4 regions of the Kutzneria sp. NPDC052558 genome follow, and region 1 is predicted to be linked to each of the others. Evidence: riboswitches for the same ligand, from Rfam matches in the RefSeq annotation. Region 1 holds a riboswitch; each other region holds the start of a gene.

Region 1 (7,525 bases):
CTGGGCGGGCTCCAGGACGAGTACGACTACTACGCCCGGGGCGTGCGCGGCGACGCGTACACCGGCCCCGAGCCGGACTCGGTGCACCACACGCTGCTGACCGAGCAGCAGATGGTCCAGCAGCAGAAGAAGTGGTGGCGCTGGCTGGGCGAGCCGAGCGAGGCCGGCGGCACGATCGGCCGCTACGAGTCGGGCATCTACAGCAGCAGCGGCGTGTGGCGGCCCAGCGCGCACTCCATCATGAAGACCCTGGGCTACTACTACGACCAGGTCGGCCGCGAGGACATGGTCAAGTCGATCTCGGCCAAGACCAGCATCGTGCAGGACGCCACGCCCACCGCGAAGCCGATCGGCGCGGACCGGGTGGTGTTCGCGGAACCCATGCACCCCAACAGCCACCAGCTCACGATCGCCTGGAGCCTGGACGGCAGGCCGCTGTCGGCCACCGGCCAGCAGCTGGACCTGCGGTCGCTGAACCTCAAGGCGGGCAAGCACAAGCTCACCGCGACCGTCACCGACCCGACCGACTTCGTGCGGGATCCGGTGATCAAGCAGGCGCTGACCGGCACGCGCACCTGGACCGTGGACACGACGGTCAAGACGCCGCCGTCGACCACGGCGGTGGACTTCGCCGACACCACGGAGACCGACCGTCCGATCAACGCGGACGAGGTCGTGTTCGCCGACACCACGCACCCCGCCAACCAGGTCGTGCCGGTGAAGTGGGCACTGGACGGCAAGGCGCTGGCCACCACGGCCAACGACGTGGACCTCAAGCCCCTCAAGCTGACCGGGGCGCACACGCTGACCGCCACGGTCGGCGGCAAGTCCCGCAGCTGGACGGTGGACGCCACGGATCCGTCCACCTCGTACCAGCTGTCGTCAGCGCTGCTGACGGTCAAGAAGGCGGACGGCACCGCCGAGTACGTCTACAATGGACCGTTCGACATGCTGCTGACCGCCGCCGACGACAAGACCGGCTCGCTGGTCAGCGAGTTCCGCACCGACGGCGACGGCTGGTTCAACTACTTCGGCTGGCCCACCGACTCGGCCAAACCGTGGCACTTCACGCCCAGCGGCACCGAGATCGACCATCTGGTCTACGGCAAGCTGGGCAGGCCACGACTGTCCCCTTGGGACGATCCGACGCCCAGCTACGGCCAGCACACCATCGAGTACCGCACCACGGACGCGGCCGGCAACACCGGGGCGGCCAAGAGCTTCCAGGTGAACCTGCTGCCGGCCCCGCCGGCCTGCACCACCACGATCACCGGCCGGCACAACGGATCGCTGGCCGTCACCGACGGCGTCACCTGCCTTGACCACGCCGACGTCACCGGCGCGATCGTGGTGTCGCCGGGGGCCTCGCTGGTGGCCACGAGCTCGACGATCACCGGCGGGGTCAGCGCATCCGGCGCGAACGCGGTGGAACTGCTCGACACCACCGTGCACGGGGCGGCCAGCATCGCCGGTGTCACGCAGGACGTGACGATCGTCGGCGGCCGCGTGGACGGCGCGCTTGTGTTGTCCGGCAACCACACCGGCGCGCGGCAGCCGGTGGTGGCCGGCGTCGCGGTCATCGGCGCGTTGAGCTGCACCGCGAACACGCCCGCGCCGAGCGACATCGCCGCCCCGAACACCGTGCGCGGCGGCGCGATCGGGCAGTGCTCGGGCCTGTGAGCCCAGCCTCGTCCATGCGGGCATAATCGCCCGCATGGACGAGGCGCTGCACGAGCGGATGCGGGAAGCGATCAAGGACGTGCCGCCCGGCCGGGTGTCGACCTACGGCGACATCGCGGCCATGGTCGGCGCGCCCAGCCCGCGCATGGTGGGGGCGCTGCTGTCCGAGGACGGCCACGACCTGCCGTGGCACCGGATCCTGCGGGCCAACGGCACGCCGTCCCCGCACATCGCCCACGAGCAGCTGGCCCGGCTGCGGGCCGAGGGCGTGCTGGCCGACGGCCAGCGCGTCAACCTGCGGAAATACCGCTGGCAGCCGGAAGACTGAGTCGGCCCCCGCGAGCGCGGCCAACCGGGATCCGGCCGTGTTCCCGGATCCCGATCGGTTCGGCCCCGGACCGACTACCCGTTGTTGCCGACGAGATCGTTCACGACCCGCTTGCGGCGCAACAACCGCGGCAGCATGCCGTGATCCATCTGCTGACTCAGCGGTGACGGCGGCACCACCAGCATCGCGCACCGCGCGTGGGCCGCGCAGTACCTCGGCACCGAGGGGATGAAGGCCCGGCGCCACACGCTGCGCCGGCCCGCGCCGATCACCATCAGGTCGTTCTCGTTGTTCGCGACACACACCAACGCCTTGCCCGCGTCGGCGCGCACCGCCACCTGCCGCACGTCCACGTCCTCGGGAATGCCGCCAAGCGCCTCGTCCCACGCTCTGGCCAGCCGCTCCCAGGCTCCTTGCTCCCACAACTGCTTGAGCTGCACGTCGAACGTCCGCCGGTAGGCGGCCTCGCCGCCCGGCGCGCTCCACGCGATGACCGCGACGAGCGGCACCGAGCGCATCCGCGCCTCGGTCACCGCCCGCCGCAAAGCCTGCAAGCTGCCGACCGAGCCGTCGACACCGACGACGACCCGTCCAACACCATCCATCACCGGAACATGGTAGTTCTCGGCGCAAGTGCACACCGTCACCCGAACGCGTTCTTGATGACTCCTGTGCTCAGCGGCACAGCGCTTGTGCCGCGCGGGGCTCGGCCCCCGGGTAGCCGATGCCCTCTCCTTTCAGAAATCTTCGTCGAAGCTGACCGTTCCCGTAACAGCGACCTGGTACGCGGAGACCCGGCGCTCGAAGAAGTTGGACAGCTCCTGCACGTCCTGCAACTCCATGAACCCGAAGGGGTTCTTGGCGTTGAACTCCGGGGCCAGGCCCAGCGCGGCCAGCCGACGGTCGGCCACGTGCTCAAGATAGGCGCGCATGTCCGCCAACGACATGCCGGCAACCCCTTGTCCCAGCAGGTCTTCGGCGAACTTGGTCTCCGCGTCCACCGCCTCGCGCAGCATCTGCCGGACCTGGTCGTGCAGCGCGTCGTCGAACAGCTCCGGCTCCTCGCGGCGAACCGTGTCCACCACGTCGAAGGCGAACGCCATGTGCATGGACTCGTCGCGGAACACCCAGTTGGTGCCCGAGGCCAGCCCGTTGAGCAGGCCGCGCGAGCGCAGGAAGTACACGTAGGCGAAGGCGCCGTAGAAGAACAGGCCCTCGATGCAGGCGGCGAAGCAGATCAGGTTGAGCAGGAAGGCCTTGCGGTCCTCCTTGCTGTGCAAGCGGTTCAGGTGCTCGATGGAGTCGATCCACTTGTAGCAGAACTCGGCCTTGTCCCGGATGGACGGGATGTTGTCCACCGCCGCGAACGCCTCGGCCCGCTCGTTCTCGTCGGGCAGGTAGGTGTCCAGCAGCGTCAGGTAGAACTGGACGTGCACGGCCTCCTCGAACAGCTGGCGCGACAGGTAGAGCCGGGCCTCGGGCGCGTTGACGTGCTCGTACAGGTTGAGCACCAGGTTGTTGGCGACGATGGTGTCGCCGGTGGCGAAGAAGGCGACCAGCCGGTTGATCAGGTGCTGCTCGGCCGGCGTCAGCTTCTTCAGGTCGGCGAGGTCGGAGTGCAGGTCGACCTCCTCCACCGTCCACGTGTTCTTGATGGCGTCGCGGAAACGCTCGTAGAACAGGGGATAGCGCATCGGCCGCAGGGTCAGGTCCATGCCCGGGTCGAGCAGGGACTGCTTGCGCGCGGTGTTGTCGAGGGTGGTCACTGGCAGGCCTCACACGATTCGGGGTTCTCGAGGGAGCAGGCGATCACATCGGCCGGGGCCGCGGGCACCGTCGCCTGCTGGATGCGCGTCGCCGGACGGGACCGCAGGTAGTAGGTGGTCTTCAGCCCGGACTGCCAGGCGTAGCGGTACATCGAGGACAGCTTGCCGATCGTCGGCGAGGCCAGGAACAGGTTCAGCGACTGGCTCTGGTCGATGTACGGGCCGCGGGCGGCGGCCAGCTCGATCAGCGACTTCTGCGGAAGTTCCCACGCCGTGCGGAACAGCGAGCGGCTGGCCTCGGGCAGGCCGGCCAGGCCCTGCGCCGAGCCGTCGTCCCGCTTGAGCTGGTCGCGGGTCTGCGCGGTCCACAGGCCGTGCTGCTTGAGCTCCGCGACGAGATAGGTGTTGACCTGCAAGAACTCCCCGGACAGGGTCTCCCGCTTGAACACGTTGGACACCTGCGGCTCGATGCACTCGTAGCAGCCGGCGATCGAGGCGATCGTCGCCGTCGGCGCGACGGCGATCAGCAGCGAGTTGCGCAGGCCGCTCTCGGCGACCCGCTCGCGCAGCGCGGCCCAGCGCTCGGTCTGCGTCGGCGTCACGCCCCACAGGTCGGGCTGGAGATCGCCCTGGGCCGCCCGGGTCTGGTTGTAGGCCGGGTGCGCGCCGGCCGACGCGGCCAGGTCGGCCGAGGTCTCCAGGGCCGTGAGGTAGATCTCCTCGGCGATGCGGGTGGACAGCTGCTTGGCCGCGGCCGAGTCGAAGTCCAGGCGGTGCTTGAAGAACACGTCCTGCAAGCCCATCACGCCCAGGCCAACCGGCCGCCAGCGCGGGTTGGACCGGCCGGCCGGCGCGGTCGGGTAGTAGTTGATGTCGATCACGCGGTCCAGGAACGTGACCGCGGTGCGCACGGTCTCGCGCAGCTTGTCCCAGTCCATGGAATCGCCGAGCACGTGCGCGCCCAGGTTGACCGAGCCGAGGTTGCACACCGCGGTCTCGGTGTCGCTGGTGACCTCCAGGATCTCCGTGCAGAGATTGGACAGGTGCACCACGTTGCCCGGTTCGGCGGTCTGGTTGCAGGTGCGGTTGGCGGTGTCCTTGAAGGTCATCCAGCCGTTGCCGGTCTGGGCCAGCGTGCGCATCATCTTGGCGTACAGGTCGCGGGCCTTGACCGTGCGCACGGCCCGGCCGGCCTGCTCGGCCGCGCGGTAGGCGCGGTCGAACTCCTCGCCCCACAGGTCCGGCAGCTCCGGCGTCTCGTCCGGGTCGAACAGCGACCAGTCGGCGTCGGCCTCGACCCGGCGCATGAACTCGTCCGGGATCCAGTTGGCGATGTTCAGGTTGTGCGTGCGCCGCGCGTCCTCGCCGGTGTTGTCGCGCAGCTCGAGGAACTCCTCGATGTCCGGGTGCCACGTCTCCAGGTAGACGCAGGCCGCGCCCTTGCGCCGGCCGCCCTGGTTGACCGCCGCCACCGACGCGTCCAGCGTGCGCAGCCACGGCACGATGCCGTTGGAGTGGCCGTTGGTGCCGCGGATCAACGCGCCCCGGGAGCGAACCCGGGACCACTGCACGCCGATGCCGCCCGCGAACTTGGACAGCTGCGCCACCTGCGCGTACCGCTCGTAGATCGACTCGAGTTCGTCGCGCGGCGAGTCGAGCAGGTAGCACGAGGACATCTGGGTGTGCCGGGTGCCCGAGTTGAACAGCGTCGGCGAGCTCGGCAGGTACGCCAGCGAGGACATCAGGCGGTAGAAGCGGATCGCCTCGCCCGCGGTGTGCGACAGGCCGCAGGCCACGCGCAGCAGCCAGTACTGCGGGCGCTCCACCACCGTGCGCTTGTCGGGGTGGCGCAACAGGTAGCGGTCGTACACCGTGCGCAGGCCGAAGTACTCGAACCGCCGGTCGGCGTCCGCGTCGATCGCGTCGTCCAGCTTGCGGGCGTGGGTGGCCACGAACTTGGCCGTCTCGTCGCCGATCAGGCCCTCGCGGTGGCCCAGCGCGATGCTCTGGCTGAAGGAGTGGACGCCCTGGAGGCGGACCTCCTTGTCGATGTACGCCGCCAGCAGCTGGGCCGCCAGCTTGGAGTACTCGGGCTCCTCCGACACCAGCTCGGCCGCCGTCTGGATGGACAGCCGGTCCAGCTCCTCGGTGGTCGCGCCGTCGTACAGGCCGTTGATCGTCTTGGTGGCCACCCGCAGCGGGTCCACCTCGGCCAGCCCGACCGCGCAGCGCCCGACCGCCTTGACGATCTTGTTCACGTCGACGGCCTCGAACTCGCCGCTTCGTTTCCTGACCCGCATCGTCGGGTGGGGATCGGTGTCTACCCGCACCACTGTCTGCGTCACAGCCTGAGCTCCTCGCACGCTGTCGGCCTTTGCGGGCGGCGCGCGAGGACCCACCGGCAGGCGCCGGCCGGCGATCCCCCACGCCCTCCCTCGGGGCCTGGACACGAGCCCGTTCACGGTGCGAACGGGCGAGCGGGCAGGTCTTCGGACTCACGGGCATGCCGGCAGGCACCTACTGGCCGTCGCTTCCCAGGCCACCGCGGCCCAGTGCTTCGTTACGGCGGTCGTTCCCGTTCACCGCTGCGGGGCAGTCCCGGATTCGCACCGGGTTCCCTCTTACGACGACCGCCCTGGCGGGACGGCCGAACCAGCTCGGTGAGCACAATACATGGGCGGCGATCAGTCGCAAGCACCCACATGTTGTGCCGGCGTGTCCCACCGACTGCACGATCGGGCACCGTGAGCGACGATGTCGCGACTCTGCGTGGCTATCCCGGTAGACAGGATCCAGAGGTCTGCCGAGGAGGGGCTGTGCCACGACCCGAACGACCGCTGGACCCGACGCACGGCGCGGTGGGCGCGTTCGCCGCCGACTTGCGCCGACTGCGGGAGCGGGCCGGCCGCCCGACATACCGGGAGCTCAGCCAGGCCGCGCACTACTCGCCGACGGTGCTGTCACAGGCCGCCGCCGGACGGAAGCCGCCCACGCTGGCGGTCACGCTGGCCTACGTCACGGCCTGCGGCGGCGACCCCGAGCACTGGCGGGCCCGCTGGCACGAGCTCACCGCCCAGATCGGCGGCGATATCGACAACCGCGACCCCGGTTGCGCGCCCTATCTGGGGCTGGCACCGTTCGAACCCGATGACGCCGACCGGTTCTTCGGCCGGGACGAGTTGCTCGACGACCTCGTGACCCGGGTGAGCCAGCGACGGCTGGTCGGCGTGTTCGGCGCGTCGGGCTCCGGGAAGTCCTCGCTCGTGCGGGCCGGACTGGTGGCCATGGCCCGCAAGCAGGGACTGATCGCGACCGGGCCGACGCTGTTGCTCACCCCGGGACCACATCCGATCGAGGAGTTGGCCGTCCACCTGGCCGCGGCGAGCGGACTGTCCTCAGTGGAGTTACGGGCGGAACTCGCCGCCGCACCGGACAACCTGCGGCTGCGGGTGCGCCAAGCCCTGCACGACGAACCGGACGACGTCGACCTGTTGGTGGTGGTCGACCAGTTCGAGGAGGTCTTCACCCTCTGCCACGACCCGGACGAGCGAGCGGGGTTCATCGCCGCGTTGGTGGCGGCCACCAGCGCGCCGGGCAGCCGGGTCCGAGTGGTGCTCGGGGTGCGGGCCGACTTCTACGGCCATTGCCTGCGACACCCCGAGTTGGTGGCGGCGTTGCGGGACGCCCAGGTCCCCGTCGGCCCGCTGAGCCCGGAGCAGTTGCGGGAAGCCATCATCCAGCCCGCGGTGCA
Region 2 (7,525 bases), on a different contig from region 1:
GGCCGACGAAGTTCCCTTTCTCGCCGAAATCGCCGACGCCGTCTGGAACGAGCGTCTGGTCGAGATCCGCTACCGCCGCTGGAAGACACCCCGCGAGGTCACCCGCCGCCTCGCCCCGCTCGGCGTCGTGCTCAAGGCCGGCACCTGGTACCTCGTCGCCCTGGCCGGGCCCGATCTACGCACCTTCAGGGTCTCCAACGTGCTCGCCGTGCAGACCCTCGACGAACGCTTCGACCGCCCCGCCGACTTCGACCTCGCCGCCTACTGGCAGGACTGGGCCGGCGACTTCGAATCCCGCATGCGCGGCCAGCGCGCCCGCGTACGCCTGTCACCCGATGGTGTGCGCATGCTGCCGTACTTCCTCGGCCGCCAGGTCGCCGACCTCATCACCGCCACCCTGTCCGCCCCGGACCCCGACGGCTGGGTCGAGGCCACCGTCCCGATCGAGACCCTCCGCCACGCCCACGGCGAGTTCCTCCATTTCGGCGCCGAGGTCGAAGTGCTCGACCCTCCGGAGCTGCGGGAGATGATCGCCACGAGCGTCACCCGCCTGAGTGCGATCTACGGATCGAGCAGGACCAGCCCGGCGTAGTCCTTCTGCGCCGGACCGTCGGGACGCGACGCAGCCGGGCGGAGTCTGCTCCTGGGATCTACGGATCCCGGCGGATGCGGCCTGAGTAGCGCTCCTCCAGGCCCTTGTTGTGCTCGTCCCCACCCGGGACGTTCGCCGACAGGTATACCGGTGGTGTCTTGCCGGCGGTCAGCAGTCGGGCGCAGGCGTCGGCCAGCATCATCTGGGCCGCGAACGCGGCGGTGATCGAGGAGATCGCGCACACCTGGCCGCCGCCGGGCAGGGGCAGCAGGGTGTCGCCCATCGGCCCGCAGTTGTCGATGACGACGTCGGCGAAGTCGTGGAGGTGCTTGCCGGACGGGTGCCGGGACTCGACGGCCGTGGCGTGGGCCAGCGACGTGAAGGCGATCAGCCCGTGTCCCCGGTCCTTGACGAGCGAGGCCATTTCGACGGTCGAGCCGTTTCCGCCGGAATTGGAGGCGATGACGAAGAGGTCGTTCACGTGCGGGGCGGCGAGTTCGTACACGCGGTGCGCGATCGCCGGTTCGCGCTCGGTGTGCGGGCCGAGCGAATCGGCCGGATCGCCGCCGTAGGTGACGACATCGCGCAGCGCCAGCCGGTTGGTCGGGATCAGGCCGCCGGCCCGGCCGGCGATCTCCATCACCAGGCCCTGCGAGTGGCCGGTGCCGAACGCCTGGACCACGCCGTCGGCGAGCACGCAGTCGGCCACCAGGGCGGCGGCGGCCGAGATGGCGTCCCGCTGGGTGGTGACCAGCTGGTCGATCAGGTCCTTGGCCGCCGCGACGAACTCGTCCTGGCCGATCGACATCCGCCACACTCCCTCGTTAGAGGATTTCGACACCAGCCAACATCACGTTAACGGCAAACCGGACCGGGGACACGACTGCATCAGAGGTACAACAGCGCGTTGACGGCCGCCGTCGCCAGCGCCGCGCCGCCACGTTCACCCCGGTTGGTCAGCGTGGGCGCCCCCGACGCGCGGATCGCCCGCTTCGCCTCGACGGCGCCGACGAACCCGGCCGGCAGCGCGATGACCAACGCCGGCCGGTTTTCGCCGGACCGGCAGCGCGCGGCGAGTTCGGTGACGATCGACACGTCCTGGCCGATCGCCCACACCGCGCCGGCTGGTGCGTTTCGGACGAATTCCTGAATTCCGCCGGTCGTCTCGGCGACGACGGTCGCGGGTCGGCTGGTGATGCCGACAGCGACCATCCGGACGTCGGCGATCACCGGCGCGCCGTCGGCCAGGGCCTGCCTCCCCGCGGCGAGCGCCTGTTCGTCGACCAGCAGATCGCCGGCCCAGGTCGGGTCGGCGGTGGTGTGCACGAGCCGCTCGACCACGGCCCGGGACAACGGCCCCAGCCCGGTGGTGTCGACACGTCGACGGAGGATTTCGTACGACTCCGACTCGATCGGATGAGGCACTCGCGGCACGTCCGGACTTCCCCTCTGCTGGGTCGTTTCACACCGTAGTCGGCGGTGTCGGCGCGCCGACGCGTCAGTTAACCTGCTCCGCGAGCGTGGTTACGGGAAGCCGGTGTGAATCCGGCGCGGTCCCGCCACTGTGACCGGGGAGTTGTCCCGCAGAGCTACAGCCACTGGGCGGCGTGCCGCCCGGGAAGGCGCGGCGACGGCGGCGATCCGGGAGCCAGGAGACCGGCCACGCGACCGACACGCGTCGCACGGAGGATGTGATGGCTGGCAGCGGGCTGCGCCCCGGGCGGTCCCCGCGGTGATCTCACCCGGGCTGATCTCTTTTGTCGGCGCCGGTCCCGGCGCGGCTGACCTGATGACCTTCCGCGGTGCCGACCGACTGGCCAGGGCCGACGTCGTGGTGTGGGCGTCGTCGCTGGTGCCGGCCGAGGTGCTGGCGCACGCGAATCCGGCAGCCGAGCGGCACGACTCCGCCGGCATGACGCTGGAGGACGTGCTCAAGGTCTACGCCGACCATCCGCACGCCGCCGTCGTCCGGCTGCATTCCGGCGATCCGACCGTCTACGGCGCGATCGGCGAACAGATCGAATGGTGCCGGCGGACCGGTCGGCCGTACGAGATCGTGCCGGGCGTCGGATCGCTCGGCGCCGCCGCGGCGGCCGTTGGTTGTGAACTGACTTCACCGACGATTGCGCAGTCAATCGTGTTAACACGCCTCGCCGGGGGGCGGACGGCCGCGTCGATGCCGGACAGCGAGACGGTCGCCTCGTTCGCGTCTCATCGCACGACGATGGCCGTTTACCTCTCGACGCAGCGTCCCGAGCAGTTGCAGGCCGAGCTGCTCGCCGACGGCGACGGCTACTCCCCCGACACTCCGGCGGTCGTCGTCGCCAAGGCGACCTGGCCGGACGAGCGGATCGTCAGCACGACCGTCGGCGAGCTCGCCGCCGACCTGCGGGCGTCCGGCATCCGGACGGCCGCGTTGGTGCTCGTCGGCGAAGCGCTCCGCGACGACCGCGAGGTCCAGCGCACGAGGCTGTACGACCCGGCCTACTCGCACGGCTGCCGACGACGGTCGGTCGAGGGCACCACGGAGGGTCGGCCGATTCCGGTGGAGAAGCGGAGGCTGCCATGACCGGCGTGCTCACCATCGTCGGTCTCGGTCCCGGCGACGCACGACACCGCACGCCGGCCGCGACCGAGGCGATCGCCGACGCCGAGGCCGTCTACGGCTACTCCGCCTATATAGAGGTGTGCGACGACATCCTCCGGCCGGACCAGTTCGTCGTCCGCGGTCGCATGACCGAGGAGAGATTGCGAGCCGAGCAGGCCGTCGACGACGCCGCCGCCGGCCGGCGAGTCGTGCTCGTGTCGTCGGGCGACGCCGGTGTGTACGGCATGGCGACGTTGGCCTTGAGCAAGGCGTCCGAAATCGAGGAAACCGTCCGTCCTGAGGTTCGCGTGCTGCCCGGCGTCACCGCGGCGCTCGCCGCCTCCGCGCTCGTCGGCGCCCCGCTTGCCCACGACTTCGCCTGTCTGACGCTGTCCGACCTGCTGACTCCTTGGGAGGAAGTGGAGCGTCGGCTCCGCGCCGTCGCCGACGCCGACCTGGCTATCGCGCTCTACAACCCCCGGTCCAAGGGCCGGCCGTGGCAGCTCGACCGGGCTCGTCAGGTCCTGCTCGAACGACGCGCGCCGGCCACACCGGTCGCCCTCGTCGCCGACATCGCCCGCGACGGGCAGCGCGTCGAGCTCACCACGCTCGCCGACCTCGACTGCGACAAGGTCGGCATGACCACCACCGTGCTGGTCGGGTCGTCGACCACCCGGCGGTTCGGCGACTGGCTGGTGACTCCGCGGTCGGCAGCCGGCAAGGGCGCGGCACGAGGAGGCGCGGACGACCAGGATTCCGCCGACCGGGCCGCGGCCGACCGGACCGCGGCCGACCGGACCGTGGCTGAACGGGGCGCCGGGTGACCGTGCACCTGGTGGGCGCCGGTCCCGGTGATCCCGGTCTGCTCACCTGCCGTGCGGTCGAACTGCTCAAGTCCGCCGAAGTCGTCGTCTACGACCGGCCGTCGATGGCCGACATCGTCGCGATCGCGGATTCCGTCGAAATCGTGCATTGCGTCGGAAAAGCAGGAAGTCGACCGGCGTGGCCGCAGGCCGACGTGAACGAGCTTCTCGTCGAACTCGGGCGGGCCGGCCGAGACGTGGTCCGGCTGAAGGCCGGCGACGCGTTCGTGGTCTCCCGCGGCGGCGAAGAGGCCGTCGCGCTGGCGGCCGCCGGCGTGCCGTTCGATGTCGTGCCCGGCATCTCCGCCGCGATCGCCGCCCCGGCGCTCGCCGGCATCCCGGTGATGGTCCGCCAGGTCGCCACGACGTTGACGGTCATCGCCGGCAACGACGACCCCGAGTACCACCAGCACATCGACTGGGACGCCGTCGCCCGGGTAGGGGGCACCGTCGTCGTGCTCACCGGCCGGTCCGCATTGCGGGACATCGCCGCGAAGCTGATGGCCGGCGGTCTGGCGCCGGAGACCCCGGTCGCCGCGATCAGCGCCGCCAGCCGTCCGCACCAACGGACCGAGCTCGGCACCCTCGCCTGCCTGCCGAATCCCCGCATGCGGCCGCCGGTCACCTTCGTGATCGGCCCGGTCGCCGCCCTCGACCTGTTGGCCGGCGGGGGCGCGCAGGCAGCCGACAGCGGAGCGAACGGACCGGTGGAGGGATCCCATGCACATTCCTGACGGCTTCGTGAACGCGCCGGTCTCCATCGCGGGCGGCGCGGTGGCGGTGGCCGGGCTGGCGGTGTGCAGCCGGAACCTGGGGCCGTCGCTGCGGGACCGGGACATTCCGCTGGCCGGCTTGGCGGCGGCGTTCTTCCTGGTGTTGGAGGCCCCGATCTTCCCGATCGGCGTGGGCACGGGCGGCCATCTGCTGGGCGGCACGCTGGCGGTGGCGCTGTTGGGCCCCTGGCTGGGACCGGTGGTGATCTCGGTGGTCCTGGTGGTGCAGGCGCTGTTCGCGGGCGACGGAGGCGTGACGGCGCTGGGGGTGAACGCGGTCAACATGGCGCTGATCCCGGCAGTCGTCGGCTACCCGCTGATCCTGGGCCTGCGCAAACTCCTTCCCTGCACGAAAACCTGGGTGGCGGTCAGCTGCGGGGTGGCGGGCTTCGTGTCGGTGGTGGCGGGCTCAGTGCTCTACAGCCTGGAGTACGCCATCGGCGGCGCCACCGCCGTGCCGGCAGGAACGGTGGCGGTGACGACGATCGGCACGTACTCGGTGATCGCAGTGTTCGAGGGCCTGGTGACCGGACTGATCGTGGCGGCGCTGCTGCGGCTGCGACCGGACCTGGTGCGAGTGGGCCGGCATTTGAGCAGGGCGAGCGCATGAGTGGCCGTGCCAGCGAATCCTTCAACGTACCGCTAACGCGATCACCGGGCGCTAGCCAGACGCGGCGGGTAAGCACGCCTACGAGCGAGCCGTCCAACACAGAGCGAGCGCGGGCACTGGGTGCTGGCGAGCGTGCGAGCGAACCGGTCGCTGTGCGTCCAAGAGCAGGGACGCCGAGCGCCAGCGAGGTGCCGAGGTGAGCGGAGCCGCCCATAATCCGGGCGCGGACCTGCTGATTCCGGCGGACACGCCGCTGCACCGGGCGGCGCCGCAGTGCAAGGTGGCGGCGACGGCGTTGTGCATCCTGGTGGTGGCCTGCACTCCCCGTGACGTCTTCTGGCCCTACATCGGGTACGGCCTGGTGCTGGCGGCAGCGGCCGCAGTTGCCCAGATTCCGGCGGGGACGTTGTTGCGGCGGCTGGTGGTGGAGATCCCGTTCGTGTTCTTCGTGGTGCTGCTGCCGTTCCTCGCGACGGGCCCGGAGGTCCACGTCCTGGGCGTCCCGTTGTCGATCGCCGGCCTCGAGTCGGGGGCGGCGATCGTGCTGAAGGCGAGCTTCGGCCTGCTGGCTACGGGGGTGCTCGCGGCCACGACACCGCTGCCGGAGGTGATCACCGGCCTCGAACGGCTGAGGGTGCCGAAGATCTTCACGGCAGTGGCGTCGTTCATGATCCGGTACGTCGAGGTGCTCAACTCGGAGCTCAACCGCCTGCGCACGGCCCGTGCCTGCCGGGGCGGGGATCCGCGCTGGCTTTGGCAGGCGAGGGACACGGCGGTGTGTGTGGGAGCGTTGTTCGTGCGGGCGTTCGAGCGCGGCGAGCGGGTCTACCTGGCCATGGCGTCGCGCGGTTACGACGGGTCGCTGCCGACAACGCTGACCGGCGAGCCGGCGACGAGAACGGCGTGGCTGATGGCATTCGCCCCGCCGGCGGCCTTCGCCACACTGATGGCGACCGCGTGGGCGACGGCGTGACCGCGCCGGCGATGGTGCTGCTGGGCCACGGCAGCCGCGACGCGGACGGCGTCGACGAGTACTGGGCGCTCGCGGAGACGGTGAAGCGCAGCGCGCCGGAGCTCCGGATCGGTTGCGGCTTCGTGGAACTGGCCGAGCCGGGCGTGGACGAGGCGATCGATCGCCTGGTCGCGGACGGCGCGCACGAGGTCGTGGTGGTGCCGCTGGTCCTGCTGGCGGCCGGCCACCTCAAGAACGACGGCCCGGCGGCGATGGCCCGCGCCCGCCTCCGGCACCCGACTGTCCACTTCAGACTGGCCCGGGACCTCGGCATCGAGCCGACGATCCTGGCGGTCGCCGAGGAACGCATCCGCGACGCGGCCGGCGACGCGGATCCGGAGAAGCTGGGCGTGGCGCTGATCGGCCGCGGCTCGTCCGACCCGGACGCCTGCTCGGACCTGTGGAAGGTCGGCCGGCTGCTGGCCGACAAGCGCGGCCTCGGCACGATCGAGCCGGGCTTCGTCTCAGTCGCCCGCCCGAACGTCGCCGAGGCGATGGAACGCTGCCGGCTGCTGGGCGCGACCACGATCGTGGTCAGCCCGTTCTTCCTGTTCACGGGCCTGTTGGTGCCGCGAATCCATCAGCAGGCCGGCGAATGGGCGGCGCAGCACCCGGAGATCACGGTCCGCGGCGGCGCGCATCTCGGCCCCGATCCCCGCCTGGCCCGGATCGTTCTCGAACGCTACCGCGAGGCGTTGCACGGCGATGTCCGGATGAACTGCGACCTGTGCACGTACCGGGTGCAGCTGCCCGGTTACGAGGACAAGGTCGGCCTGCCGATTTCCCTTACCCCGCACGGCGACGAGCCGGCCCGAGGCAAGCGGAAGGCCCGCAGGGCGATCCGCACGCCGGCCCCCGCGCCGACGGTCGAGGTGCGCCGGGGCCGGTTCATGCCCTCGGCGACGGCCTCCGACGAGCAGCCGGCGATCGAGATGCGCGGCGTCAGCTTCGACTACCCCGACGGCACATCGGCACTGTCCACTGTGGATCTCACGATCCACCGCGGCGAACGGGTCGCGCTGCTCGGCCCGAACGGCGCCGGCAAGACCAGCCTGGTGCTCCAGCTCAACGGCGTCCTCGCGCCCAAC
Region 3 (7,525 bases), on a different contig from region 1:
ACCAGGTCGAACTGCTCCGACGAACCGATCGCCGTGCGGTTGGCGATCAACGGCGCGGCGCCGGCGGTGACGTACTCGCTGTTGGCGTGGGCGCGAATGCTGACCACGGGGGTGGCGGCGGTGCCGAACACCGCCAGGTCGACGGCGTTGGCGATGGCCTGGAGGCCGGCTTCGTTGGGGTGCAAATGGTCGCCGGCGTCGTACGACGGCAGGTACCAGGTGGGCCGGCTGGGGTCGTGGGTGGCGGTGTCCTGGTCGACGACGCCGTCGCAGCCGTTGCCAGCGCTGCGGACGAACGCGTTGAAGGCTTCGCGGGCGGTTTCGCCTTGCTGCGTCCAGTAGCCCGCGCCCTGGTACGGGGTCAGGGTGGAGCAGAGGAACTTCAGCCCACGGGCGTGGGCCCGGGACACGAGCTGCTTGGCCCCGGTGATGAGCTGGTCGGCCGACGGCGGCGGGCTGGTGGAGCCGAGGTCGTTGATCGGGTCGTCGGAGAAGATCACCCACTTGGCCCCGGGCTGGTTGAGCACGTCCCGGTCGAAGCGGTTGAGGGCGCTGGGCCCGGCGCCGTCGACGAGCAGCCGGTTGCCGCTGATGCCTTGGTTGAGCACGCCGACGGGCCGCCCGGTCTGGGCCAGCCGGGTGGCGAGGTCGTTGGGCCACCGGCGGTTGTCGTCGGTGCCTGAGGCGACGCCGTCGGTGATGGACGCGCCGAGCGTGACGACCGCGCCGGGCGAGTTGGCGTTCTGCACGTCCAGGTTGGCCAGGAAGGAGTAGCTGCCGGTGGTCTGCGCGCCGGACAGTGTGGCGTTCCCGCTGACGTCGCCGCCGGCGATGTAGTTGGTGGCGTTGCCCTGCTGGTGAAAGGTCGACGCCCCGGTGGCCTGCGGCAGGTACATGCTGACGGCCACGTCGGCCAGCGCCGGCACGGCGAACGCGACCGAGTCGCTCACCGCGAGCCCGCCGGCCGGGATGGTGGTCGTCCGCTGGCCGCCGAAGGTCACGGCATGGTCGTTGGTGACGGTCGAGCCGGAAGTCCGTTGCGCCACATGGACATCGGCGACGTTCAGCGGCGCGGAGCCGAAGGCGTTGGAGATCTCGACCCGGGCGGCGGTGCCGCCGATGCTGGTGTGCACGACCTGGCGCAGCGTCTGCTGGTTGAACGAAGGTCCGCCGGCCTGCGGGGAAACCGACCAGGTCCCCGTCCACGGCGTGTCCTCCGGTTGGGCGGCGGCCGGATGCGTGAGGGCGGCGGCCACCAGCAGTGCACCGCAGACGGTCGAGAGCAGTCGCGTGGACACGAGTCCTCCACATTTCCGATGCAGGGACCGCCACGGTACGAGCCCGCCACGGGTTGCCGCAATGTGTCGATACTGTGAAGAAAATTCCTGACAAATTGCTGCAAACCGTTGCGGGTGACGCCACCTGCGGTGATAGAGATCCAAGGTATCGTCAACTTCGGCGGCCTGAACATAGTCCGAGCTGCGGCAACTGGACATCGGTTCGGCCTAGCGCTACCGCACCTCCGAGGTCATATGTAACGCGGCGGCAGCTTGACGCATACCGATATGGGCATATGATTGCCGGCATGGCACGGGCAGCGACGACCTCGGACGTGTTCAACGCGATCGCCGAGCCGCAGCGCCGGGAGATCCTGGCGCTGCTGCGAACGGGGGAGCGGCCGGTGACGGACCTGGCCCGGGAGCTCGGTCTGACCCAGCCGGGGGCGTCCAAGCACCTGCGGGTGCTGCGCGAGGTCGGGCTGGTGCGCGACCGCAAGGCCGGCAAGCAGCGCCTGTACGGCCTGGACGCCCGTGGGCTTCGGCCCGTGCACGAGTGGACCGGCGGTTTCGAGCGGTTCTGGAACGCCAGCTTCGACCGTCTGGACGCGTACGTGCAGGACCTCAAGCAGGAAAGGCAAGGGGAGTAGCTGATGAGCACGACCGACCGCGAGATCGTCATCTCCCGGGTCATCGACGCACCACGGGAGCTGGTGTTCGAGGCGTTCACCGAGGTTCGGCACCTGTCGCGGTGGTGGGGGCCGGAGGGGTTCACCACGACCACGCGGGCCTTCGAGTTCCGCGTCGGCGGGGAGTGGCGGTTTGTCATGCACGGCCCGGACGGCACGGACTACCAGGAGTGGATCTCCTGGGCCGAGATCGCCCCGCCGGAGCGGATCTCCTTGCGGCACGGGGAGTTTCGCGACGATCCGAACGCCTTCGATTCGGTCATCACGTTCGCGCCCGACGGCGCGGCGACCCGGATCGAGATGCGCACTGTGTTCCCCACCAAGCAACTGCGTGACGAGGCTGTGGAGAAGTACCACGCCATCGAAGGCGGGCAGCAGACCCTGGGCAACCTGGCCGCCTACGTGGCCGAGATCGTGGAGGACTGATGGCCGGCAAGGTGTTCTTCAGCGTGTCGATGTCGCTGGACGGGTTCATCGCGCCCGAGACGTCCGAGGAGTTGATGGGACGGCAGTGGATGGAGTTGCAGCGGTGGATCTTCCCGCTGCGGTCCTTCCGGGAGAACCTCGGGCTGGGCGAAGGCGGCGAAGAAGGCCGCGACAACGACATCGTGCGGGAGACGTTCGCACGTACCGGCGCGAGCGTCATGGGCAAGCGCATGTTCGACGCCGGCGAGCGGATGTGGCCGGAGAACGCCCCGTTCCACACGCCGGTTTTTGTTGTCACGCATGAGAAGCGCGACCCCTGGGAACGGCCGGGCGGCACCACCTTCCACTTCGTCAACGACGGCGTCGAGGCCGCGGTGGAGCAGGCCCGCGTCGCCGCCGGCGACCGTGATGTCCGCATTGCCGGCGGCGGCGCGACGATCCTGGAGCACGTGAACGCCGGCCTGGTCGACGAGTTCACCATCGCCTTGTCGCCCGTGCTGTTCGGCGCCGGGGTTCGCCTGTTCGAGGGCGTGGATGCTAGTCGCGTTGCCCTGGAACAGGTTCGCGCGGAGTCGTCGCCGCGGGTGACGCACCTGACCTACGTCGTCCGGCAACGTCAGTGAGACGCCGCCGCAAAGTAGGCGTCGACGACCGCGTCGTCGACGTCGGCCAGGGTGGACGGCGACCAGCGCGGGGAGCGGTCCTTGTCGATGATCTGCGCGCGGATGCCCTCGATCAGCTCGGCGGTGCCGAAGGCGTGCCGGGCGAGCCGATATTCCTGGGCCAGCGCCGATTCCAGGTCGGGCAGTGCGGCGGCCTGCCGGAGCGCGCGTAGCGTGACCTTGAGCGCGGTGGGGGATTTGGTCTCGATCTCCTTGGCCGCCGCCGCGGACCCGTTGGCCCACAGCCTATCCAGGATTTCCTCCACTGTGGACGCCGAGTAGCACCGGTCGATCCACTCGCGGTCGGCCGCCACCGCGCTCGGCGGCGCAGGCTCGGAGAGGGCGGCCAGCGCGGCGTCGGGCGTCTGGGCGGCCAAGGCGTCGAACAGATCCGGCAGCCGGTCGCTCGGCACGAAGTAGTCGGCGAGTCCACAGTGGATCGCGTCCGCCCCGGACAGCTGCGCCGCCGTGAGGGCCATGTGCACACCGGTCTGCCCCGGCGCCCGAGACAGCAGATATGTGCCGCCGACATCGGGGATGAAGCCGATGCCGACCTCCGGCATCGCGACCCGGGACCGTTCGGTGACCACCCGGTGGCTGCCGTGGGCCGAGACGCCGACCCCGCCGCCCATCACCAGGCCGTCCATGATCGCCACGTACGGCTTGGGGTAGCGGGCGATCTGCGCGTTCAGCCGGTACTCGTCGGCCCAAAACGTCAGCGACTCGGCGCCGCCGGCCTTCGCGTCCTCGTAGATGGAGCGGATGTCGCCGCCGGCGCACAGCCCGCGCTCGCCCGCGCCCTCGATGACCACGGCCCGCACGGCCGGATCGTCACGCCATCGGTCCAGCTGTGCGCTGATCGCCTTCACCATGGCGTGGGTGAGGGCGTTCAGCGCCTTCGGCCGGTTCAGCGTGATCCGGCCGATCCCGCTGCGCACAAGGAAATCGACTTCGGGCATGCCGCACCATAAAGTAGGACGTCCAACTATGTCGAGCGCCTGTGACGTGGCCCTCCGCCGTGCCGACGGGCCAGCGTGACGAACGCAACTGCGCCACGGCTCTTGCGCCGGCGGCTAGAGTGGGCCCCGCAGCTGGTTCGGCCGTCCCCCGGGACGGTCGTCGCAAGAGGGAATCCGGTGCGAATCCGGGACTGCCCCGCAGCGGTGAGTGGGAACGACCGCCGTCACACAGCACTGGGCCCGACGGGCCTGGGAAGCGACGGCCAGTAGGCACGAGCAGTGCGCCCGCGAGTCCGAAGACCTGCCCGCTGTGCGTCCCACGACCGTGGGGCGCTGGCTGAGACCTCGTGGGCGGGTCCTCGCCGAGCCTCACCTGCGGCCGCCGGGCCGCCGGGGTGGGCTCGTCGCGGCGTGCCCCCGGGGTCCACGTGGACTCGCGAAGGAGAGCCCCGTGACACCGACCACCAGCCGTGCCACCCTGCACGGCTATCCGCGGCAGGGCGCGGACCGCCAGTTGAAGAAGGCGATCGAGGCCTACTGGGCCGGCCGGACCGACGCGAGCGCCCTGCTGGACACGGCCCGTGAGCTGCGGCTGAGCAACCTCGCCGAGCTGCGCGAGGCCGGTGTGGACGAGATCCCGAGCAACTACTTCTCGTTCTACGACCATGTCCTGGACACCGCTGTGCTGCTGGGCGCGATCCCGCGGCGGCACCTCGACGCCGTGCCCGACGTGTCGACGCCGAAGGGCCGGCTCGACCGCTACTTCGCCCTGGCTCGCGGCAATGCAGACGTGCCGCCGCTGGAGATGACCAAGTGGTTCGACACCAACTACCACTACCTGGTGCCCGAGCTCGGTCCGGACACCGAGTTCACCCTGGACGCGAGCAAGCCGTTGGCGGAGTTCGCCGAGGCGCTGGCGCAGGGCGTGACCACCCGCCCGGTGCTGGTCGGACCGGTGACGTTCCTGTTGCTGGCCAAGGATCCCACCGACACCGTGGGCTTCCGGCCACTGGACCTGCTGGACAAGATCGTGCCGCTCTACGCGGACCTGCTGGCGCAGTTGCGCGCGGCCGGGGCCGAGTGGGTGCAGCTGGACGAGCCGGCGCTGGTGACCGACCAGCCGGCCGAGGTGCTGGACAAGGTCGCCTCGACCTATGCCGCGCTGGCCGCCGTGCCGAACCGGCCGAAGATCCTAGTCGCCTCGTACTTCGACCGCCTCGCCGACGCGTTGCCGGTGCTGGCCGAGTCCCCGGTCGAGGGCCTGGCCGTCGACTTCACCAACAACGCCGCCGCCAACCTGGCGGGCCTGGCCGCGATCGGCGGCGTCCAGGACAAGCGCCTGGTCGCCGGCGTGATCAACGGCCGCAACATCTGGGCCGCCGACCTGTCGGCCGCGCTGGCCACCCTGGGCACGCTGCTGGGCCTGGCCGGCTCGGTCGACGTGGCCGCCTCTTCGTCCCTGCTGCACGTCCCCTACGACGTGACGCTGGAGACCGACCTGGACCCGGAGATCGCGGGCTGGCTGTCGTTCGCACGGCAGAAGGTCGCCGAGATCGTCACCCTGCGCCGCGGCCTGACCGAAGGCCGCGCCGCGATCAGCAATGCCTTGCTGGTCAACGAAAACCGGCTGGCGTCGCGGGCCGCGTCGCCGATCGTGCGGGTGCCGGCCGTGCGTGCGCGGGTCGCCGCGGTGACCGACGCCGACGAGCACCGGACCAGCCCGTACGGCAAGCGCCGGCAGGCCCAGCAGGAGCGGCTGCGCCTGCCGGAGCTGCCGACCACGACCATCGGCTCGTTCCCCCAGACCGCCGAGCTGCGCAAGGCCCGCGCCGCGCTGCGGGCCGGGAAGCTGGACCACGCCGGCTACCAGGAGGCCATGCGGGCGGAGATCCGCTCGGTCATCGGCGAGCAGGAGCGGATCGGGCTGGACGTGCTGGTGCACGGCGAGCCCGAACGCAACGACATGGTCCAGTACTTCGGCGAGCAGCTGGCCGGATTCCTGGCCACGCAACAGGGTTGGGTGCAGTCCTACGGCACCCGCTACGTCCGGCCGCCGATCATCGTCGGCGACGTGTCCCGCCCGTTGCCCATGACCGTCGAGTGGTCGACCTACGCGCAGAGCCTGACCGACAAGCCGGTCAAGGGCATGCTGACCGGCCCGGTGACGATGCTGGCGTGGTCGTTCGTCCGTGACGACCAGCCCGAGGGCGACACCGCCCGCCAGGTCGCGTTGGCGCTGCGGGACGAGGTCGTCGACCTGGAGGCCGCCGGGATCTCGGTGATCCAGGTGGACGAGCCGGCGCTGCGCGAGACGCTGCCGCTGCGGACCGCCAACCGCGCCGGGTACCTGGACTGGGCCGTGGCCTCGTTCCGGCTGGCGACCTCGGGCGTGCGGGACGAGACCCAGGTCCACACCCACATGTGCTACGCCGAGTTCGGCGACGTGCTCCAGGCCATTGTGGACATGGACGCCGACGTGATCAGCCTGGAGGCGGCCCGCTCCAACATGGCCATTGTGGACGGTCTGGCCCGGGCCGGCTATCCGAACGAGGCCGGGCCGGGCGTGTGGGACATCCACTCGCCGCGAGTGCCCTCGGTCGAGGAGATCGTGGGACGCCTTCAGGTCGCCACCGCGGCGTTCCCGGTCGAGCGGCTGTGGGTGAACCCCGACTGCGGGCTCAAGACCCGCGGCTACCCCGAGGTTCGGGCGACGCTGGCGAACCTGGTCGCCGCCACCGGGCAGCTCCGGGCGCGTTAGTGGATCCGCGTTCACCGTGGCGGGCGGCACTGCCGCCCGCCGCGGTCTTCGCGCGACGTCAGTCCAGCAGGTCGAGGATGTCGTCGGCGTGCTCTTCCTCCTCTTCCAGGATGGATTCCATCAGCCGCCGGGTGGTCGGGTCGCTGTCGCCGATCCAGCGGATGATCTCCTGGTACGAGGAGATGACGATCCGCTCGGCGACCAGGTTCTCCTCCAGCATCCGGCGCAGGTCGGACTCGTCGGTGGTGACGTACTCGGTGTGGGCGCGGGCGGCCAGCGTCGCCGGATCGAAGTCGGGCGAGCCGCCGAGCTGGCTGATCCGCTCGGCGGCGCGCAGCCCGTGGTCCATCTCCTGCTTGGCGTGCTCGCGGAACTCGGCCGCGACTTGGGCGCGGTCGATGCCGGTGGCGGCGATGGCGTGCTGGCTGTAGCGCAGGAAGCAGACCACCTCGGTCGCCACGACGTCGTTGAGCAGCTCGATGAGACGCTTGGTGTCGCCCTGATAGGTTCCGGTCACCGGACCGTCCTGCATCTTGGCGCGGGCGTCTTCGCGGATCTTGGTGACGTCGATCGCGAACTGGTTGTCCATCGAGTCCTCCTCAAGGTGTCTGCCCGAGCGGGTACCCGCGCCGCCGCGGTCCATTCACGGGGATTACCCGCGCTGTGACTGGGTAATCCACTAGGCATGAGTGCGGGCTACGAGGTCGGCACGGTCGAGGCGGCGGCGTACACGGTGCCGACCGACGGCCCGGAG
Region 4 (7,525 bases), on a different contig from region 1:
GACCCCAAGAACCGGGCTGCCCGGGCCTTGGCCGCCGCCCAGGCCCGGTTCGCCGCCGGGCAGCCGGCCCAGGTGCCGGAGTTGTTGGCGGCGGCCGAACTCGGCCCGCTCGAACCGTTGCAGCAGGCCGAAGTCGAGCGGCTGCGGGCCCAGGTCGCGTTCGCCGTCAACCGCGGCCGCGCGGCCGGGCCGCCGCTGCTCGCCGCCGCCTGCCGACTGGCGGACCTCGATCTCACCGCCGCTCGGGAGGCGTACCTGGCGGCGCTGGGCGCGGCGGTGCACGCCGGCGAGGACCTGCGTCCGGCCGCCGAGGCCGCCCGGGCTTTGCCGACGGCCGAAGATCCGGCCGGACTGCTGCTCACCGGCGTCGTGACCTGGGCACTCGACGGCTACGTGCCGGCATTGCCGCAGCTGAGGCGGGCGCTGACCGAGGAACCGCGGCTGCTCATCGCCCCGGTCGCCATGGAGATCTGGGACGACGAGGCGTGGCGGCGGATCACCGGGGTGGCGCTGGCCAAGGCGAGGGCCACCGGCACCTTGTCCGTCCTGCCGACGGCGCTGACCGCACGGGCCGGCGCCCTGTTGGCCGATCTCCGTCTCACCGAGGCCGCCGCGCTGCTCGACGAGGCCCGCACGCTTCGGGAAGCCACCGGCCTGGCCGGCAACCCGTTCGCCGAGCTCATGCTGCTTGCCTTGCAGGGCAAGGAAAAGCCGGCCGTCGAGTTGGCCGAGGCCGTGACCAGGGACGCCGCCGAGCGCGGCGAGCAGCGGCTCACCGCCATGGCCGACCACGCCCTGTCCGTGCTCTACAACGGCCTTGGCCGCTATGCCGCCGCCCAGGCCGCCGCCGCCCGTGTCGGGCGGCATCTCGGGATTTCCCCGTGGGCCGAACTGGTTGAGGCCGCCGCCCATGCCGGCGACGCCGCCGCGGCGGCCGAGGCCCGCGACCGTTTGGCCGAGCACACCGTTCCGGCCGGCACCGACTGGGCTTTGGGCGCCCAGGCCCTGGCCGACGCGATCGTCAGCCCGACTGACGATCAGTTTCGCGAAGCGATCGACCGGCTGCCGTTGGCGTTGTCGGCGGCCCGCGCGCGGCTGCTGTACGGGGAGTGGCTGCGCCGGGAGAACCGGCGCGCCGACGCCCGTGACCAGCTCCGGCCGGCCTATGAGGCGTTTTTGGCCGCCGGGGCCGCCGGCTTCGCCGAGCGCGCCGGCCGTGAGCTGGCCGCGACGGGGGAGACCGTTCGCAAGCGTGGCGCCGGCGTGGCCGAGGAGTTGACCCCGCAGGAGGCGCAGATCGCGCGGCTGGCGCTGGCCGGCCGCACCAATCCGGAGATCGCTGCCGCGCTGTTCCTCAGCCCGCGCACCGTGGAATGGCATCTGCGCAAGGTGTTCACCAAGCTCGGCATCAGTTCGCGGCGCGAGTTGGCTACTTCTTCGCTGTGAGCGCCGCCATGAACGACTTGCGCAGCCCGGCCGGCCCGATGATCGGCAACGCCGCCCGAAAAGCTTCGACTCGTGGGTGGTGACCGTGCTCGTCGAGCTCCCCATCGAGGCCGTCTACGCCACCAAGCGGGTGCTGGTGCAGTCCGCCGAGCTCTCAGCCCGTGACCCGTTCGCGGTCCATGCCGCGCTCGGCCTCCGGTGATCGCCTCTAGCCCGCTTTTCGCCACCGCCCGTGTCCGTCGCTGAACACGGGCAGCCCCTCGTTGATCTCCACCGTCCAGTCGCTGTGGTGGATCAGCCGATGACAGGCGCTGCACAGCAGCACCAGATTGTCCAGACTGGTCGGCCCCCCGTCAGCCCATTCCACCACGTGATGCGCGTGGCATTGCCGGGGTTTCCTTCCACATCCCGGAAACGCGCACCCCTTGTCCCGGATGATCAGTGCTCTGCGTATCGCGTTGGGGATGGTCCGGCTGGCCCGTCCGATGTCCAGCACCTCGGACCTGGCCCCGAGCACCACCCGCAGGATCGTGCTGTCGCAGGCGATCCTGCGCACCGAGGCGGCGTTGAGCGGCCCCATGCCCGCCAGGTCGGCGGTGCCCCGCTGCTCCTGAAAGTCCTTCCACGACATGGTGAGGGCGATGTGCGGCTTCTCCCCGCCCTCCTCGGGCAGGTCCTTGCAGCCGGCCGCCAGTTCGAGGATCTCCACCAGCGCGTCGCCCTGCCGCTCGGCGGTCGTGCGCGGGTCCTCAGCCGATGTCGGCTTGGCCAACGGGCTGATCAGCGCCTCCAACAGCGCCAGGCTCTCCAGGTCGAGGAACCCGTCGATGTCCCCGCCGTTGCGGCGCTTGCGGATGGTCAACGTCCGCTTGGGCCGGGCTGACTCCCGGTCATCAGGCGCTTTCCCGTCCTGGTCCAGCAACACCAGGATCCGCTGGGCGACGTCCTTGAACTGGCCGAGGTCGAGCGTCGCCGCGTATCGCACCAACGCCGCCTCGACCTTCTCCCGGTCCGGCTCCGGCGCCTCGGCGAGCGTCTTGTCCATGACGACCAGATGCTGCCTGCTCAGCAACGCCTCGGCCGCCACCTCCCGGACCGCGTCCCGCTGAAACAACTCCGCGTGCCGCACCAGCTCCCGGGCCTCACCCCGGGTGATCTCCCACTCCACTGTCAGATCCGCGACCAGCGCCGCCCGATCGTCCTTGGTCCGGTTGGTGCGGTTCCACAACTCCCGCACATCCTCGACCTGCCCCAGGTAGTCGGCCTTACGTCGCCGCTCCCGCCTTTTCCCGTCACTGCGCAGCGCCCCGTCGCTCAGTCGCCACCTCTCGGCGTCGACTGGCAATTCTGGGTTCGCTGACATACCCCCATCTTACCACTCACCAGAGACAAATCCCCTTGCCAGACAAGGATTACCCGATCGTGTCCACCCTGAAGATTCCTTCAGGAAAGCGCTTTCCAACCTAGCAACGCGCCCACCCCCCAAACGGCAACCAAACAACCAAAGCCACCCCCCTCCCACGTCCCAAGCCCTCTGTAAACCGCACCACCCACCCTCCCGCCACCGCGCCACGACCCCCACCCCCCACCTGACTCGCGGCACTCCAGCCAGACACGGCAAGGGCTAAAGCATTTGAACCCAGCGGTAGACACGCCCTAGCGGTGGGGCAAGCGCAGCCCTGCCAGCCGGTGCACATGAAAGTGTGGCGAGCACCCGATCAGCGCAAGAACCACAGACCCACCCCCACCTCCACCCCCACCCCCAAGAACCTCCTACAAAGCAGCCGCCAGTGCCACCGACACGGTCGGATGGCGGAATTCGAAGCCGTGGCGCAGCAGTGCGTCGGGGACGGCGCGTTGGCCGGTGAGGGCGCCGGCGTCGGCGAGTTCGCCGGCGAACAGTCGTAGGAGCCGGGGCGGGTAGACCCATGGGGTGGGGCGGTGGAGGAGGCGGCCGACGGCGCGGACCATTTCGGCGTTGGTGACGGGTTGGGGCCCGGACAGGTTGACGGGGCCGGTGATCTCGGGGTGTTCGAGAACGTGCTTGATGGCGGAGACCTCGTCGTGGAGGGAGATCCATGCGAGGTACTGCCGTCCAGTCCCCATGCGGCCTCCCGCGCCCCAGGCGACCATGGGCCGCAGCTGCCCGAGCAAACCGCCGGTAGGCGACAGAACAATCCCTGTGCGCAGCAAGACAACCCGAGCGTCCGAGGCGGCAGCGGCAGCCTCTTCACGCTCGCGGTCCATGTCGGCGAGGAATCCGGACCCGGCAGGCGCGGACTCGTCGACGACGGTGTCGCCGGTGTCGCCGTAGTAGGCGACGGACGAGCTGTTCAACAGCGCGGGAACGCCGTGGGAAGCGACTGCCTCCGCCAGCACCCGTGTGGGCACGACGCGGCTGTCGATGAGCTCCTGCTTGAACTCGGGTGTCCATCTCCGAGCGGTGGTGTCGACCGCACACAGGTTGATCACGGCATCGACGCCGTCCAGCGCCCCGTCCTCAAGAGAACCCGCCACCGGATCCCATTGGCGTTCGTCGGCGGCGGTGGGGGAGCGGCGGACCAGGCGAAGGACCTCGTGTCCGGCGGAACGCAGGACCGGTGTCAGCGCGGTCCCGATCACCCCGGACGCCCCGGCGACCACTACACGCATCGGACTCCCCATCTCGCGGCTCGGTTAACACCGTTAACGCTAGCAGTCCGGGTACGGCACGAAGGTACTGCGGTTCTCGTTGGCGCGCAGCGGCCGGCCGATCTGCGGGGCGGCGCGCTGGGGGCACAGCGGCCGGTCGCAGGTGCGACTACCGCAACCCCGCCTACCGCAACCCCGCCGAGCTGCTGACGTCGTTCACCACCGGGGTGAACCTCAGCACGCCAGGCATCTGGCCTGAAAGATCTGGCTGTTTCCTCCGTTGTCGTTCCGAATGGCGGGCGTGTGCGGGACCCGCGGGGCCTCGGCCGGTATCGTCTGGCCGAGGCCCGCGGTGCAGGGAAGCCGGTGCGAATCCGGCACGGTCCCGCCACTGTGACCGGCTCCACGGGCCGGGAGTCAGACACCGGCCGCGGGCACGGCTGTGTTGTCCACGAGGATGGAGCTGACACGCGTGGAGTGCGCGCATGTGCTGGATCGCCTGAACGGGCCGGGGCCGGTGTTCTCGGTCGAGTTCTTCCCGCCCCGTGACGCCGCCGACGAGCAGCGGCTCTGGCTGGCGATCCGGCAGTTGGAGGGCCTGGACCCGGCGTTCATGTCGGTGACCTACGGGGCCGGCGGGTCGAGTCGGGACCGGACGATCCGCACCACCGGTCGGGTGGTGCAGGAGACGTCCCTGTTGCCGATGGCGCACCTGACCGCCGTCGACCACTCGGTCGCCGAGCTGCGCAACGTCATCGGCTGGTACGCGGCGGTGGGGGTGCGCAACATCCTGGCCGTGCGGGGCGACCCGCCCGGCGACCCGATGGGGGAGTGGGTCAAGCACCCGCAGGGGTTGACCTACGCCGAGGAACTGGTCTCGTTGGTGCGGGAGCTCGGCGACTTCTGTGTGGGAGTCTCGGCTTTCCCGTACGGGCATCCCCGCTCGGCCGACCTCGACACCGACACCGAGTACCTGGTGCGGAAGTTCCGGGCCGGCGCGGACTTCGCCATCGCGCAGCTGTTCTTCGAGGCCGAGGACTTCCTGCGGCTGCGGGACCGGATGGCCGCGCGGGGCTGCGACGCCCCGCTGTTGCCCGGGATTCTGCCGCTGACCACGGCTCGCACGCTGCACAAGACCGTGGAGCTGTCCGGCGCCCCAGTGCCGGCGTCGATCGCGCGGCGGCTCGAACCGCTGGTCGACGACCCGAAGGCCTTTCGGGCCGAGGGCATCGACGTGGTCACCGAACTGGCCCAGCGCCTGATCGACGAGGGCGTGCCGGGCGTGCACTTCTACACGTTCAACATGTCCAGGGCCACCACCGAGGTGGTCGGCCGGCTGGGCCTGCTGCCGGCCCGGGCCTGAGCCGACCGGCCGAGCTCACAGCGCGGTGAGCTTGGCCGGGTTCAGCACCCACATCACCTCGTCGATGCCCGCGGCCGATCCGGCCACGGCCAGCACGCCGATCGTCTCGCCGTTGCGTTGCAGCAGCACGGCATCCGCGCCGTTCAGGGCGGCCGGCACGGCCCGCACGTCGTCCCAGAAGTTGGTCGACCAGGCGCGCACCAGCTTGGCCACCGCGTCCGCGCCCCTGACCACGTGCTTCGTGGCCCGCACGACGCCGCCGCCGTCGGAGTAGCTGACGACGTCCGCGGCGAACAGCTCCTCCAGCGCCGACAGGTCCCCGGCCTGCGCCGCCTTGACGAAGGCGGTCAGCAGCCGCCGCTGCTCGTCCGGGTCGACCGGGGCCCGGCGCTCGGCCGCCAGATGCTTGCGGGCGCGGCTGACGTACTGCCGGGCGGTGGCCTCCGTGGTCTGCACGATCTCGGCGATCTGCTGGTACGGGTAGTCGAACGCCTCCCGCAGCACGTAGGCGGCGCGCTCGGTCGGCGTGAGCTTTTCCAGCAGCAGCAACACACCCAGTTCCAGCGCGGCCGCCCGCTCGGCGCCCAGCTGCGGGTCGGCCGATGTGTCGATCGGCTCCGGCAGCCACGGCCCGACGTAGCTCTCCCGCCGCGCGTAGGCCGTCTGGGTGGCGTTGATGGCCAGCCGGGTGGCGGTGGTGGCCAGGTAGGCCGCGGGGTTGCGCACCGCCGAGCGATCGCAGGTCTGCCAGCGGATCCAGACCTCCTGCACCAGATCCTCGGCGTCGGCGGCCGTGCCCAGCATGCGGTAGGCGATGCCGAACAGGCGGGGCCGCACCTCGGCGAAGACCGCGGCCGCGTCGTCGAGCGTCGTCTCCATGCTGTGTGGTCCCTTTCGACGGGGCTGGCGCGGTGCCTCCGCAGCGTACGCCAGCCCCGTCGCCCACCCAGCGCCCACGGACCCCGTTGGCATCATCCGTTGGGCTGAACGCCTGTCCTGCCAACGGAAACCGGCGCGCGGCGGTCCTTGCGCAGCGCCAGTTCCTCGGCGCTGACCGGCACCAGCATCGGCTGCCCGGGCACGCAGAACATGGTCACCACGAAGGCCGACTCGGCGTCGGCCAGGTGGTTGCCGTCCTGGTAGTGGATCACGTCGCCGCCCGGCTCCCAGAACGCCTCGCCCGCCTTGACCACCCGCGCCGGCTCGCCCTCCAGCTCGAAGACGATCTCGCCCTTGACCACGTAGCCGTAGGCCGGGCCGGAGTGGCGGTGCGGCGGCGCGCCGGGGCTGTCGGGCGGCAGCGTGACGAGAATGGTCATCGCCTCGGCCTGCGCGTGGATCTGGGGCGCGTTCGGCACGGTGGCCACCACGTCCAGCTGTGGCGGCGGTCCGGCGGCGTAGAAGTCGTCCACGGTGTGCTCCTCCGGTTCTCGGGTTGACGATCAGCTAGGACCGGGCCGGCCCCGGATGTGTGACAGCCGGGGTGTCACAAACCTGAGGGCTGCCCGGTCCTAGCTGGCGAGCCACCGCGAACACGGGGAGGAACCATGAAGATCGTCGTCATCGGGGGCACCGGCCTGATCGGCTCGGGCGTGGTGCGCCGGCTGACCGAGGCCGGCCACGAGGCCGTCGCCGCCGCGCCGAGCACCGGTGTGAACACGCTGACCGGCGAGGGGCTCAAGGAGGTGCTTCAGGACGCGAACGTGCTGGTCGACGTGTCCAACTCGCCGTCGTTCGCCGACGACGACGTGATGAGCTTCTTCACCACCTCGACCGGCAACCTGACCGAGGCCGCCCGGGAGGCCGGCGTCGGCCACTACGTGGCGCTGTCGATCATCGGCATCGACCGCTCGCCCGAGATCGGCTACTACCGGGCCAAGGTCGCCCAGGAAAGCGCCATCCGCGCGGCCGGGCTGCCGCACACCATCCTGCGGGCCACTCAGTTCTTCGAGTTCGCCGGGGCCATCGCCGACTCGTCCATGGTCGACGGCGCGGTCCGGCTGCCGGGGGTGGGCGTGCAGCCCATCGCCGCTGTTGACGTGTCAACAGCGGTCGCCGGCGCCGCCGCCGGGGACCCGGCCAACG

The links. Region 1 has a riboswitch for cobalamin ahead of ACIG5F_RS11270 (ribonucleoside-diphosphate reductase subunit alpha). Riboswitches for the same ligand answer to the same signal wherever they lie in the genome.
Region 2: it holds a riboswitch for cobalamin, as region 1 does, so the genes downstream of both, cobM (precorrin-4 C(11)-methyltransferase) here and ACIG5F_RS11270 (ribonucleoside-diphosphate reductase subunit alpha) in region 1, are expected to answer to the same signal.
Region 3: it holds a riboswitch for cobalamin, as region 1 does, so the genes downstream of both, metE (5-methyltetrahydropteroyltriglutamate--homocysteine S-methyltransferase) here and ACIG5F_RS11270 (ribonucleoside-diphosphate reductase subunit alpha) in region 1, are expected to answer to the same signal.
Region 4: it holds a riboswitch for cobalamin, as region 1 does, so the genes downstream of both, ACIG5F_RS41285 (methylenetetrahydrofolate reductase) here and ACIG5F_RS11270 (ribonucleoside-diphosphate reductase subunit alpha) in region 1, are expected to answer to the same signal.

The regions. Positions count from the first base shown of each region.
Region 1 covers NZ_JBIUAG010000005.1:69,444-76,968, reverse strand. The annotation lists gene ACIG5F_RS11290 (M64 family metallopeptidase) at 1-1,680, shown strand, start outside; gene ACIG5F_RS11285 (MGMT family protein) at 1,715-2,008, shown strand; gene ACIG5F_RS11280 (universal stress protein) at 2,083-2,613, opposite strand; gene ACIG5F_RS11275 (ribonucleotide-diphosphate reductase subunit beta) at 2,746-3,774, opposite strand; gene ACIG5F_RS11270 (ribonucleoside-diphosphate reductase subunit alpha) at 3,771-6,119, opposite strand; cobalamin riboswitch at 6,237-6,446, opposite strand; gene ACIG5F_RS11265 (hypothetical protein) at 6,591-7,525, shown strand, end outside.
Region 2 covers NZ_JBIUAG010000002.1:241,785-249,309, forward strand. The annotation lists gene ACIG5F_RS04090 (helix-turn-helix transcriptional regulator) at 1-592, shown strand, start outside; gene ACIG5F_RS04095 (sugar isomerase domain-containing protein) at 651-1,400, opposite strand; gene ACIG5F_RS04100 (precorrin-8X methylmutase) at 1,481-2,026, opposite strand; cobalamin riboswitch at 2,097-2,272, shown strand; gene cobM (precorrin-4 C(11)-methyltransferase) at 2,325-3,161, shown strand; gene cobJ (precorrin-3B C(17)-methyltransferase) at 3,158-4,003, shown strand; gene cobA (uroporphyrinogen-III C-methyltransferase) at 4,000-4,776, shown strand; gene ACIG5F_RS04120 (energy-coupling factor ABC transporter permease) at 4,763-5,425, shown strand; gene cbiQ (cobalt ECF transporter T component CbiQ) at 5,622-6,398, shown strand; gene ACIG5F_RS04130 (CbiX/SirB N-terminal domain-containing protein) at 6,329-7,525, shown strand, end outside.
Region 3 covers NZ_JBIUAG010000034.1:111,951-119,475, reverse strand. The annotation lists gene ACIG5F_RS40245 (GDSL-type esterase/lipase family protein) at 1-1,298, opposite strand, end outside; gene ACIG5F_RS40240 (ArsR/SmtB family transcription factor) at 1,586-1,927, shown strand; gene ACIG5F_RS40235 (SRPBCC family protein) at 1,931-2,392, shown strand; gene ACIG5F_RS40230 (dihydrofolate reductase family protein) at 2,392-3,015, shown strand; gene ACIG5F_RS40225 (enoyl-CoA hydratase/isomerase family protein) at 3,009-4,013, opposite strand; cobalamin riboswitch at 4,130-4,337, shown strand; gene metE (5-methyltetrahydropteroyltriglutamate--homocysteine S-methyltransferase) at 4,465-6,771, shown strand; gene ACIG5F_RS40215 (bacterioferritin) at 6,830-7,360, opposite strand; gene ACIG5F_RS40210 (enolase C-terminal domain-like protein) at 7,457-7,525, shown strand, end outside.
Region 4 covers NZ_JBIUAG010000037.1:10,225-17,749, reverse strand. The annotation lists gene ACIG5F_RS41310 (AAA family ATPase) at 1-1,446, shown strand, start outside; gene ACIG5F_RS41305 (hypothetical protein) at 1,526-1,648, shown strand; gene ACIG5F_RS41300 (DUF222 domain-containing protein) at 1,655-2,809, opposite strand; gene ACIG5F_RS41295 (TIGR01777 family oxidoreductase) at 3,220-4,098, opposite strand; partial or broken gene ACIG5F_RS41290 (short-chain fatty acyl-CoA regulator family protein) at 4,138-4,248, opposite strand; cobalamin riboswitch at 4,404-4,525, shown strand; gene ACIG5F_RS41285 (methylenetetrahydrofolate reductase) at 4,535-5,440, shown strand; gene ACIG5F_RS41280 (RNA polymerase sigma-70 factor) at 5,456-6,319, opposite strand; gene ACIG5F_RS41275 (cupin domain-containing protein) at 6,412-6,852, opposite strand; gene ACIG5F_RS41270 (SDR family oxidoreductase) at 6,988-7,525, shown strand, end outside.